DNA from 4 places in the Alteromonas sp. S005 genome. Region 4 is predicted to be linked to each of the others. Evidence: predicted binding sites of a transcription regulator. Region 4 holds the regulator's gene; each other region holds the start of a gene.
The links. The regulator sigma-54, encoded in region 4, starts transcription at its own class of promoters, with help from an activator protein. The targets are predictions, from matches to a motif close to GTTGGCACGNNNNTNGNNT.

Region 1 (3,193 bases), on a different contig from region 4:
GCAATTAACGAATTACGCGGTTGACGGACAGGATGAAATGACCGCCTTATTTCAGGTGCTTCTGGCTAAAAGTGAAGTGGGTGCGGGAACAGATAAGCGGATCACTCAAGTAATAAGCCACATACACGGTGATTTAGGGGCATCACATTCGTTGCAGTTGCTTTCTGAGATGGCGTGTATGGGAAATACGCAATTTAAAAATCGGTTTAAACAAGCCACTGGTCTTAGCTTACGTGATTACTTAGTGAAGATAAGAATGGAGAAAGCCAAAGCATTGCTTAGGAATACCGATACACCAATGTCTAGCATAGCTCAGATAACGGGGTATGAAGATGTTGCAGCATTTAGCCGGCGATTCAAAGCGTATTTTGGGCAACCACCTAAGTTCTTTAAAAGGAAGTAATCGAGCTAGTTTCCGCCTTCGTTTTTGGTAGTTTTATTGACTCTGGCATCAATAAAACGGTCGTGATCGCCCATTTTGGTGCATTCTAAGGTACCGCCGGCAATACCGCTTAAAAAAGCGAGTGTTTTATTCGCAGTCCCGCTGCAATTAACGCGTTTAGATGGGCGTTTATTTTCAACGGCCTGCATTTGCCCTGTACTTGGGCCTTCTAGTCTAGGGCTATTTTTACGCTCTTGAAATTCTCTTGATGCTTGTTCAGCTTCTTCAGCTACTTTGTTGTTGTTATAGTTTTCAAAATAACGAGCAGCTCCGTCTTTGACCGATAAGTTAAACGTGCCTGCACGTCGATTTGCATTGTTCGAAATAGTAGGGGACGGTGGCGTATCGTTCGGCTTAGTTTTTATCGGTTTTCGCTGTGTTTCAGGTTCTGCGTTTACCTTTTGTGGGATTTCATCTTTTTTTGGTGATTTAGCTTTACTATCAGTAGTTTGCATGCTTTGAGATACGTCTGGTTTAAGCGCCGTGTTCAGTGTCTCATTCAGGCGTTCAATCTGCTTAGTTTCTGTAGCTTGAGGTTGGGGCATTGGAGGATAATACAGGCGGGCTTTTATCTCTGAGCTTTGCTCTAAAACGTTTATACGCTCTTTTTGGTTATCAATACTTAACTGAGAAAGTATGACAACCAAAATCACTCCAAATATATGTACACAGCCTGAAATTAGTAGCGATCGCCACGCCGTTTTCTTTGCAACGGAATGGTGTTCAATGCTGCGCTCAGGCGCAAAGAAAGATGGGGTGATAGTCGTCATAGTAAACAACAGACCATGGTCTCTATCGAATAGTTCCATCCTAATTTCATCGCACTTTTTAGTCTTCTCACCTTACCTCAACCTCATACCGCTTCAAAATTGGGCAAATTTTTAACGGTGCACCATTAGTGTGCATTATTTGTGTGCGTTATTGAAGCGTTTGCTCATATGTGTTTGATTTTTATGGCTAATCATTTGTGGCATGGCTCTTGGTTTACCTTTCCGTAGTTGGAAACACGACCATAAATCACAGAATAACCAAAATAAACTGGGAGCAACTCATGAAACTAGTTACAGCGATCATCAAGCCGTTCAAGCTAGATGACGTTCGTGAAGCCATTTCAGAAATCGGTATTGACGGATTGACCGTTACCGAAGTGAAAGGTTTTGGACGTCAAAAAGGACACACTGAACTTTACCGCGGAGCGGAATATCAGGTGGATTTTCTACCTAAAGTCAAACTGGAAATTGCTGTTCAGGATGATCAGGTAGAGCGCCTGGTAGAAGCCATCGTTGGCGCTGCCAAAACAGGCAAGATTGGAGACGGCAAGGTGTTTGTTTACGACCTTGAACACGCCGTTCGTATTCGAACTGGTGAGTCGGATAGCGACGCGCTGTAAGCCACAACGATATTTTTGCGGAGAAAACCATAATGGAAATCACTTTTGAACTTGGGTATGCGCTAGATACCTTTTATTTTCTAATCTGCGGTGCACTGGTTATGTGGATGGCTGCAGGCTTTGCGATGCTCGAAGCTGGTCTAGTTCGAGCGAAAAACACCACAGAAATTCTAACTAAAAACGTGGCACTATTTGCAATTGCTTGCACCATGTACATGATTTGTGGCTACGGTATTATGTATGGCGGTGGCGACTGGGGTCCATTCCTAAGCGGTATCATGGGTGACGGCGCAACAGGTGTAGCTGAAGATCCAGCAACATACGCACCTTCTGCTGACTTCTTCTTCCAAGTAGTTTTTGTTGCTACAGCAATGTCTATCGTATCTGGTGCGGTTGCTGAGCGTATGAAGCTTTGGGCATTCCTAGCATTCGCAGTTGTTATGACGGGTTTCATCTATCCAATGGAAGGCGCTTGGACATGGGGCGGCGAAGCGGTGTTCGGTATGTATACCCTTGGCGACCTAGGTTTCTCTGACTTCGCTGGTTCTGGTATTGTTCACATGGCTGGTGCAGCTGCTGCCCTTGCTGGTGTGCTTGTACTTGGTGCCCGTAAAGGTAAATACACTGCAGACGGCAAAGTAAATGCTATCCCTGGTGCTAACCTGCCGCTAGCGACTCTAGGTACATTTATCCTTTGGATGGGTTGGTTCGGTTTTAACGGTGGTTCAGTACTGGCTACTGCAACTGTTGAAAGCGCAAACGCCGTTGCTATCGTATTTATGAACACAAATGCTGCAGCTGCCGGTGGTGCTATTGCTGCACTTATCGTAGCACGCATTCTATTCGGTAAAGCTGACCTAACTATGGTGCTTAACGGTGCGCTAGCTGGTCTTGTTGCTATCACGGCAGAGCCATCTACACCAACGCCTCTTCAGGCAACTCTATTTGGTGGTCTAGGCGGTATCCTAGTAGTGCTTAGCATTGTTGCCCTAGATAAACTTAAGATTGACGATCCAGTGGGCGCTATCTCAGTTCACGGTGTTGTTGGTCTACTAGGTCTAATCCTTGTACCTTTCACAAATGATGGTTCAAGCATCTCTGGTCAGCTAATCGGCGCCGCGACTATCTTTGTATGGGTATTCGTAGTGAGCTTAGTGGTATGGCTAGTGATTAAAGCGGTAATGGGTGTACGTGTGAGCGAAGAAGAAGAGTTCGACGGCGTAGACATGAGCGAGTGTGGTCTGGAAGCATACCCAGACTTTACAAGCGGCCGCTCGTAAGAGAGTCTCGATTAGGCAAATGAAATAACAATAATAATGCCTTATTACTTCGTTTAAGCCCCGCAGTTGCGGGGCTTTTTT
Region 2 (3,193 bases), on a different contig from region 4:
TCCAACTCTTCGAACTCGCCTTCTTCAATAGCAAACTCATCAAGTTCTTGAACCTGATACGTTAACAGCTGAATTCTATCTTCTCGCTGCTGCGCTTGCTCTTGAAGTGTTTTTAGCGTGCGTTGCTTATCACGCCAGATTGTGTGAGTTTCTGTAACTTGCGCTAACAGCTCATCATGCTTAGCGTAACCGTCGACCAGTTCTCTTTGATGATCTTCTTTAAGCAATTGGAGGTGGGTGTTTTGGCCGTGAATGGCCAATAGATACTGCCCTAAGCCTTTTAACTGCTGAAGTGAAGCGGGAATGCCATTGATAAACGCTTTTGAGCGACCTTCTTTAGAAATAACTCTGCGAATAAAGCAACTATTTTCATCCTCGTCAGAGGTGAGCTCATGCTCGTCGAGAAAGGTTTTAGCTAATGCGTTACCGCTCAAGGAAAAGTGTGCGATGATTTCAGCTTTCGTACTTCCTTTACGCACTGCATTTGCGTCGGCACGTTCACCTAAGCATAAGCTTAACGCATCAATAGCAATTGATTTACCTGCGCCGGTTTCACCGGTTATTGCAGTAAGCCCGTTTTCCAGTTGAACCGACAATTGTTTTACAACAGCAAAATTTGAAATAGAAAGATGCGCTAACATAACCACACTCGAATAAGTTGAACATGATGATATATACAGTAACTGATAATATATACAGTATTTTAGCTGTGTAAAGTTAAGTCGAGAAAAAATTGCGTAAATATTAAGGAGTACTTTAATAAACTTATTAAAATCAGTGTTATAAGTTTGGTGGATTATGTGGGGTTACGAGTAACCTGTAGAAGTGAAACTAGTGTGAATACGTGCTCTACGGAACTTTATACAGTACTAATCTAAGTGAAAATTCGATAGCAAAAAGGAGAGCCTAGGCTCTCCTTTGAAGTTTCAACTTTGATTAAATTAAAGATAGCCAGATGACTATCTAAAATTCATTAGTTGAACCTTATTGCTGTAATTCGCCACTTCCAGATTCAATGTGGGCGCGGACGAACCACTGAAATTGTTCTAAGTCGGCTAGCTGACCGGTGATCATATCTTCCGATACTGGGTCAATTTCACCGAGTAGCTCTAGCGCTTTTCTATGGTCACCATTTACGCCATCGTACACGGCATCTAGCGCTTTAAGGTGATCAAGTACTAAGCCTTTACCTAGTTCATAGTCTTTCCAGCTACGACCTTCAACGATGGCTTTTGGTGTGCCTTTGGGTACGCCACCGAGTGTAGCGATTCGCTCGGCAATGGTATCGGTCATTTCACGTACCGCATCAACCTGAGGGTCTAACATTTCATGTACCCCAATAAAATTTGGTCCTACTACATTCCAATGAATGTGCTTCAACGTTAACTGTAAATCTAATAGTGCAACCAATCGCTGATCCAATACCTTGATTGTTTTGGCAGCAGCATCGTTATCCATTCCGGGGGCTGTAAATTTGATATTGGTGTTACTCATGATATCTCCTATTGAATGCAAATAAATTAGCACGATGAAAAACATCAAGAGGGTCAAAATTTCACTGACCCTGTGCCAACGACTTACTTTGACAGTTGCAACGGGTATGCCGAAATCTGAGATTTTTATAAGTACAAGTTTTAACTGGGGAAATTTAACAAGATTAAAAAATCTTTATTTTTCAAGCCTGTAGCGACTAAGAAAAAGCTACAGGCTAATGTAATAAATGCACGTTAGGTGAGAAGAATGGGGAATAAGGCTAGTAAAGCTTACTGCCCCAACCTAGCTTTTTGCGAAGTACGTTGAAATAGCTGTAGCCTTTAGGATGAACAAGATGAAGCTTGTCTACGCTCTTGTTAATGCGAATTTCATCACCGGGAAGTACGGGTAGAACAATATGGCTATCGCAACTCACTTGCAACGAGTCACTGTTAACCTTTGATACTTTCATCGATACTTGACTGTCAGCATCAACAACAATGGGCCGACTGCTCAGTGTGTGAGGAAACATAGGCACCAGCGTTAGTGCATCCAGCTTTGGCATAATGATAGGGCCACCGGCAGATAGGGAGTATGCAGTCGAGCCTGTAGGTGTGGCGACAATTAATCCGTCGCTACGCTGACTGAATACGAATTGTTCATCGATATAAATTTCAAATTCCATCATATGAGCAACTTTGCCGTGGTGCAGCACCACTTCGTTTACGGCAGAGTTGTTACTTTTAAGCTTTTCGTGCCGATAAACTTCTACTTCTAATAAGAAGCGCTCTTCAACCACGCAGTCGCCATCAAAGATAAGGTCAAGCTGTTGAACAATATCATCAGGGTGAATATCTGTTAAAAATCCGAGATTACCGCGGTTTACGCCTACAACGTGAATGTCAAAACGCGCCAGTACACGCGCAGCGCCAAGCATGCTGCCGTCACCACCTACTACAACAGCAAGATCAGCCTCTTTACCAATAGTGACAAGGTTACAACTTTTAACGTTTTCAGTTTCAAGCTCTTCAGCAATACTTTCCTCAACGAGTAATTTGCAGCCTTTGGCGAGTAAATATTCGGCAAGAATATTTAAGCTGTCATGAGTTGCAGCGTGCTGAGGTTTTCCAATTAAAGCAACGGTTTGATAGGGCATGGAGTGCTAATGTCCTTTCATTTCCAATGGTCGGACATTAGCACAGGTATTTTGCAAAAGAAAAGCGTAAAACGTTGCAGAGTGCCAGGTTTAGCGATCTTCTAATCGATTATAATCAAGCAGGCCGCCTTCAATAGGGTAGTGCTCGCTAGACCACTGAATCAATTTGTCGCTAAAAGCCCAAAAATTAGGGTTTGTTCGGCGCATAGCGACATTGTCGAGCAAGGCTTGGTAATCAGCCTCACTTTTAATTGTTTTCAGCTTTTCTATTGATGCAGTGACGTCAGAAGCGTTGATATACCAAAACGCATCGGGATAGCTACCCAAAAGTCCATGCACTAGAGTAATTGAGTCTTTAGATGGTTCGCGGTTTTCCTCTTCATCGAACAGACTGTTTACATTATAGTGAGCACTGTTTCTGAGGGCAGTAAACACATCTATCTTATCTGAATTTTGGCCATCTTTTACCACAATCATGGTCGTTTCAGGCATCAGCGTGGCTTGCTGAGCAGGAAGTGAGTTTAAACTCGCTAGCGCTTCATACTGCTCGGTTGATAACAGCTG
Region 3 (3,193 bases), on a different contig from region 4:
TAATCTGAGGCTCGATGTAGGTTTTTCACTCAATGCTTGTTTTATTACTAATTCAGCCTTTTTTGTCTGCCCTTTTTCGAGTGCAGATTTGGTGTCTTGAATATAATCCTGTTGAACCTCTGGAGTGCATCCAATACAAGTCAGTAAGGCTAGAGCAGTGGCAAATCGAATATTATTTTTGAGCATTTTAATACATCTGACGTCCGTGAATTCTTTTGTTAAGATATCGTGGTTTGCTTTAAGTAACAAGATGTACTATTGCGTAGTTTGGTTTAAGGCTGGTCGTAAGTAATTCAGTCTTTTCCAAAGCAATCAATTACTGTAGGTTTAAATTGAATGTGTAAGACGCTCTGTATGTCTAGCGCTGCAATTTTATTCTCTAGTAATAATGGTGTCATTGCCTAAAACTTTTTCAAGGCGAGAGATGGGAAAAAAGCCGGAGTGTTATCCGGCTTTTAAAAAGATCAAAATCTTACATGTACTTTTTTCGGCGAGCTGTCATACCTAAGCCCAATAGGCCAAAAGCCGCAATCGCTAAGGTCGTTGGCGCAGGGACCAAGCTAGCCTGAACATTTGACGTTTGGGTAATAACCAACTGGTACTCTGTGTTCGCCGCCAGAGTGGCCCAACCAGAGAGAAACTCTTCGTCGTTACCAGAGAAGGACACAAGATTACCTCTACCAACTCTATCCTGGGCATTATCGCCAAATGTCAGACCATCCCCTCCGTTAGTACTGTCAATATCTACAGCGGCTCCTGTATCAGAGTTAGATAGCTCTAACCCAAAAGTCGCTTTTGCAGACGCAGAACCTTTAATTGTAGGATCAGCTGCAATATCGTCTGAAATTATTGCATCTATTAAATAATCCATAAAAGCTTGAAAGCGAACGTTAATAGAAGCGAGCGTTGTAAATGTCATCCGCGTTATAATATCGTTCGCAATATTGCTAGTTGCTGCGGCAGTTTCATTATTTCCACCTGAAATACCTGCATCTGCGTATGTGAAACCAGATGCCCCCGTTCCAAGCGCGCTCCCAGAAACATTTACATCTGCGGCTGCAAAATTGAACGCATCGCTGGCGACGATATTACCAGAGTCTACTGACTGCATGTTATCTGATAAACCTAAAACGCCGCAAGAAGAGCCAGAGCACACTAGTTGAGCGTTCGCTGCCTCTGTAGCTTCGAACTTTGGTGGTGCGTCAGAAGCAAGTTCACCATTATAATTTGAAAAGGTGTTAACTTCGCGAGAGCCCGCATCTACAACTACTGCTATAAAATCTAATGGATTAACATTCTCAGGAGTAAAATTACCGTCAGTGTCGACTTGTACAATTAAGTTGTTTAATTCTAAGTAGGCTGTTGCAGACACACCAGCAGTCGCATTTGAAGTTGTAGCAAGTGCTCCCGCAATCGCTGCATACTTGATAGTTGTTGCAAATTTCATTTTCCACGCTCCGTTGTTTTGAACAGTAGGTCTGTTTTACGCTGTAAAAACAAGCATACGGCGTGCCACTTGTTAAGTTTTTGATTTTTCTTGTTTTATGTTGTTTCTAATTTTTTTTTGTAAAATTTTTAGACACTAATTGATACTTTGAAGGTGAGATTACATTGCAAGGATCAAAACACGATTTAAGCTCGGGGAGTTCAATAGGCAGCGGTAAATGCTGACGATTTAGAAAGTGATTGGAAAGCGTAGACATTCTATATTGAAGGAAGCCCATGGAAGCACACTTGAGCATTATTTCTTGATAGCAAACTAAAGCTTGTTCTTCCTCTTTCTCTTTTTGTCTATCCCATGAAAGAGACAATACACACTCCATTGTCCTTTCATTTATGAGGGTTATTGATATTGGACATTCCAAATCATACTTCTTACATGTTTCATTCATAATAGAAGTAATTAATTTAAAGTTTTTGCTCGATATCTCAGAGCAAGGCGCTCCCCACAATAAGCCAACTTTATCCTTACTTGGATTTGGGACTGAATCTTCCAACTTGTGTAGGTTTCTCCAGTAGATAGTTCGAAGAAATTCATTGCTAGGAATTCCTTGCTTTATCTTACACAATTCTAATAGGCTTTTTCTTAAGGCAAGTTTGGCACCTATTTTTCTTAAAATTCTGCTATCACTAGTAATCAGTTTTTTAACTAAAGCATTGTTAAGACTATCTGGAAGAGACAATGTTTTTTTTATAAAGCGAAGCTTTTTTTCATCAATGAATAAAGGTTTTACACCTAACTTCTTCATTGCGGCTTTTAGATCTTTAGTATGTGCGTTTATTTGGTTTTGTGTACCGTACATTCCTCCAGAAAGCGTCCAATCATCAAGGCCGAATTTGTGGATTAACTTGTCTAACTCATCATAACTATAAGATTTAATTAGCTCTGGAAATTCTACGGCAAGCAATTGTAGTGTCTTCATGTTGTTTCCAATGTGTGCGGCACTGTGTATGGTGTTTTGTTTTCTCAGGAGCGCACAAGTATCAATCATTTGCTCAATGTCATCTTTTTTAAATGGTATGAAGTAAGCAACGAAACAATCAGGCTTTTTTAAAAGCTTTATGGTAAGGCTTGTTACAATTGCAACATTGTTTTGAATTACGATTCCCGTCAGGTCAGGGCCAATGCTATAGGTTCTGGATAGCATTTTCCCGTTAATTTCAAACGATGTGCCGTCGGTCGAAGTTACAAAATGTGAAGGTGGTTCTCCTTTATTATTGGGAGTTATAATTTCTGCATGGAGGATATTTTTAGCGTGCTCAGCCATTGGTGTATGCCCAAAACCTCGCTCAAGATAGTTACCAACAACACTCGCGAATTTAGGTGCTCCAGTAGTGTCATGTATATGAACACCACCGTTTATTGTCAAATACTCACTAATCGCTTCCTGCGACACCCCAGGCTCTACTGTTATTTGTCCGCTTGTTTTCTTATAGCCGCTTATTCTTTTGAAAGCGCTTAAATCTAAAGCAACGCAGTTTGGATCATAGGGTTCTTGACCACCATAGCCTAGATTAGCACCCTTACTGAAGGGGTGGATTGAGAAATCATTACATTTTGCAAGTTCAATTACCCTTATAATTTCTATATATCGCGAAGATTCATCTGATTCGGAAGGGTATGGTTTGAGCACTAGTATAGCTGAATTTTTTTCGGGATATGTGAAATGCGCATCGTCATTATCGACCGCAT
Region 4 (3,193 bases):
ATTTAATATCAACCATATACGTAATAGTACGGGAATGAGTTTGTCAGGGGGAGAACGGCGTCGCGTAGAGATTGCTCGCGCTCTGGCAGCAAAACCACAATTTATTTTGTTAGACGAACCATTTGCCGGTGTTGATCCAATATCAGTTAATGATATAAAGAAGATAATACAGCATCTGCGAGATAGGGGTATTGGTATCCTTATCACGGACCATAACGTACGTGAAACATTGGATGTTTGCGAAAAAGCGTACATTGTGAGTCATGGCGAGCTTATTGCGCAAGGAACTGCGGAACAGGTTTTAAGTAATCAAAAAGTAAGGGACGTATACCTAGGCGAACAATTCAGGCTATAGTTAGTGTAACCGAATTGTCATTTTTCAGTTTCGCTCTGGTATATTTAATTTAGAGCATTTAAATAAGACGTAGATGAAACCATCTTTACAGCTAAAATTTAGCCAACAACTTACCATGACACCTCAGCTGCAGCAGGCTATTAAGCTGCTGCAGCTTTCTACGCTTGATCTCCAGCAAGAGATTCAAGAAGCGCTCGACTCTAATCCGCTTTTAGAAGTGGAAGAAGGTAGCGACGAGCCACAAGTAGAAAAGAACAATGTCGATAGTGACGATAGCGCTGCTGAAGCGACAGCTTCTGCATCAAGCGACACGCTAGAAGCAGGAGATGCACTGGAGAAGAACGACCTTCCCGATGAGCTGCCTATCGACAGCACCTGGGACGAGTACTACTCCGCCTCTTCTGCGCCTGCGCCTGGCCCGTCTAATGATGACGAACAAATCTTCCAAGGTGAAACTACCGAAGACATCCAAGAGCATTTGCTTTGGCAAATGCGCCTGACTCATTTTTCAGATACTGACCGCGCTATTGCCACAGCTATTATCGACTCAATTGACGAGTCGGGTTATCTAACCGTAACCCTTGACGATATCTTAGAAGCGGTTAATGACGATGACTTAGAAGAGCCTATCGAGATGGACGAAATCGAATGTGTGCTTAAGCGCATTCAGATGTTCGACCCCATTGGTTCGGGTTCCCGTAACCCTCAGGAATGTCTTATGGTGCAATTGCGCCAGTTCTCGGACGACACCCCTTGGCTCACTGAAGCAAAGCAGCTTATCGAGGAATATTCGGACTTACTGAGCAGTAAAGACTACCGCACGCTTATGCGTAAGAGCCGATTGAAAGAGGATCAGCTACGCGAAGCAATGCGTTTACTTCAAACCTTGAATCCTCGTCCAGGTAGTGCTTTAGTTACTAAAGAGCCTGAGTATGTCATACCTGATGTTTCAGTAACTAAGAAAAATGGCCGTTGGGTGGTTGAACTGAACCCTGACAGCCTGCCTAAACTAAGCGTAAACCAACAGTATGCTGCGATGAGTCGCCGTGCTAAGAACAGTAGCGATTCACAATTCATCCGCTCGCACATGCAAGAGGCTAAGTGGTTCATAAAGAGCCTTGAATCTCGTAACGATACCTTGATGAAGGTTGCAAATTGCATTGTGCAGCAACAAATGGGCTTTTTTGAGCACGGCCCGGAAATGATGAAACCAATGGTGCTAAATGATGTCGCAGAAATGGTAGATATGCACGAATCCACTATTTCACGTGTGACAACGCAAAAATACATGCATACGCCCCGTGGTATCTTCGAGTTGAAGTATTTCTTTTCAAGCCACGTTGCAACCGAGTCAGGTGGTGAATGTTCATCCACAGCGATTCGTGCATTGATCAAGAAGTTAGTGGCTGCGGAAAATCCTAGCAAGCCGCTAAGTGATAGCAAGATTGCTTCGTTGTTGGCCGAGCAAGGCATAAAAGTCGCTCGGCGAACAATAGCAAAATACCGGGAATCGTTATCGATCCCGCCGTCGAACCAACGCAAAAGCCTTATCTAACCGGGCTTAATAATATAAGGAAGACGAAATATGCAAATCAACCTTACTGGTCATCATGTCGAAATCACCGACTCTTTGCGTAATTATGTCGATACGAAGTTCAGCAAACTTGAACGTCACTTTGATCACATTTCTAATGTGCATGTCATCCTGAACGTTGAAAAATTAAATCAAAAAGCTGAAGCGACTGTTCATTTAAGTGGCGCTGAAGTATTCGCATCCTCAGAAAATACCGACATGTATGCGGCGATTGACAGCATGGTTGATAAACTCGACCGGCAGGTAATCAAGCATAAGGAAAAACTGAAAAAACATTAGTAGTTAATTAAGCATGGATATACAAGCCATCGTAAGTCTGGACCGCACCGAGTGTGCGGTTCAGTGTAATAGTAAAAAGCGAATTCTTGAGATCATCGCTGATATCGCTGCCAAGCATAACGATAACATCGACCAGGCAACGGTTCTAAATAGCTTGATGGCTCGAGAACGTATGGGTAGTACGGGTATTGGAAACGGCATAGCACTGCCTCACGGTCGCCTGGCTGGCCTTGATAAGGTGATAGCAATTGTTGTAACCAGCACGCCTGCTATCAACTTCGATGCCCTAGATGAAAAGCCTGTAGATATTTTTTTTGCACTTCTCGTTCCCGAAGAGCAAACCGAAGGACACCTTCAAACATTAGCTACCGTTGCTGGCAAGCTAAGCGACAAAGAAACCATTAAAACAATACGACGTGCAACAAACAGCGACGAAATTATTTCTGCATTAAGTTAGACAATAAGCGCTTAAACATTATAGGCAGGCGCTTAAATCAACAACGCGTATGTGATGAAACCAGAATATAAGGGAGAGTTTAGGTGAAGCTGATCATAATCAGTGGTCGTTCAGGGTCTGGTAAGTCTGTCGCACTTCGCGCATTAGAAGACTTAGGTTATTACTGTGTTGATAATATCCCAGTTAATTTGCTTCCTACCCTTACCCATACTGTTGTTGATGAATACGATCAAGTTGCGGTAAGTATTGACGTAAGAAACTTACCCAAAAATCCTGATGATTTGGTAGAGATTCTAGACTACCTGCCTTCTTCTTGGTCTATGACTATAGTGTACATCGACGCAAGCGATGATGTACTGGTTAAGCGGTTTAGCGAAACGCGCCGTCTTCACCCTTTAGCCAAGCTAAATAAGTCTCTCTCAGAAGCTATTAGAGCAGAGTCTGCGCTGCTCGCTCCTATTACTGAGCGCGCTGATTTGTACTTAGATACAGACAAGCTAACAATACA

Region 1: glnK (P-II family nitrogen regulator) is a predicted target of sigma-54. The motif match lies at 1,409-1,427, and genes of this name have one in related genera.
Region 2: dps (DNA starvation/stationary phase protection protein Dps) is a predicted target of sigma-54. The motif match lies at 1,556-1,574, and genes of this name have one in related genera.
Region 3: V7R55_RS02610 (PEP-CTERM sorting domain-containing protein) is a predicted target of sigma-54. The motif match lies at 1,499-1,517, and genes of this name have one in related genera.

What each region holds. Positions count from the first base shown of each region.
Region 1 covers NZ_JAZETN010000015.1:39,118-42,310, forward strand. The annotation lists gene V7R55_RS15540 (AraC family transcriptional regulator) at 1-403, shown strand, start outside; gene V7R55_RS15545 (hypothetical protein) at 409-1,251, opposite strand; gene glnK (P-II family nitrogen regulator) at 1,494-1,832, shown strand; gene V7R55_RS15555 (ammonium transporter) at 1,865-3,112, shown strand.
Region 2 covers NZ_JAZETN010000018.1:58,393-61,585, forward strand. The annotation lists gene recN (DNA repair protein RecN) at 1-641, opposite strand, end outside; gene dps (DNA starvation/stationary phase protection protein Dps) at 985-1,494, opposite strand; gene nadK (NAD(+) kinase) at 1,754-2,629, opposite strand; gene V7R55_RS17245 (fatty acid cis/trans isomerase) at 2,720-3,193, opposite strand, start outside.
Region 3 covers NZ_JAZETN010000001.1:637,274-640,466, forward strand. The annotation lists gene V7R55_RS02605 (tetratricopeptide repeat protein) at 1-186, opposite strand, end outside; gene V7R55_RS02610 (PEP-CTERM sorting domain-containing protein) at 473-1,447, opposite strand; gene V7R55_RS02615 (FAD-binding protein) at 1,554-3,193, opposite strand, start outside.
Region 4 covers NZ_JAZETN010000005.1:21,133-24,325, forward strand. The annotation lists gene lptB (LPS export ABC transporter ATP-binding protein) at 1-355, shown strand, start outside; gene V7R55_RS08110 (RNA polymerase factor sigma-54) at 429-1,910, shown strand; gene hpf (ribosome hibernation promoting factor) at 1,941-2,228, shown strand; gene ptsN (PTS IIA-like nitrogen regulatory protein PtsN) at 2,242-2,685, shown strand; gene rapZ (RNase adapter RapZ) at 2,769-3,193, shown strand, end outside.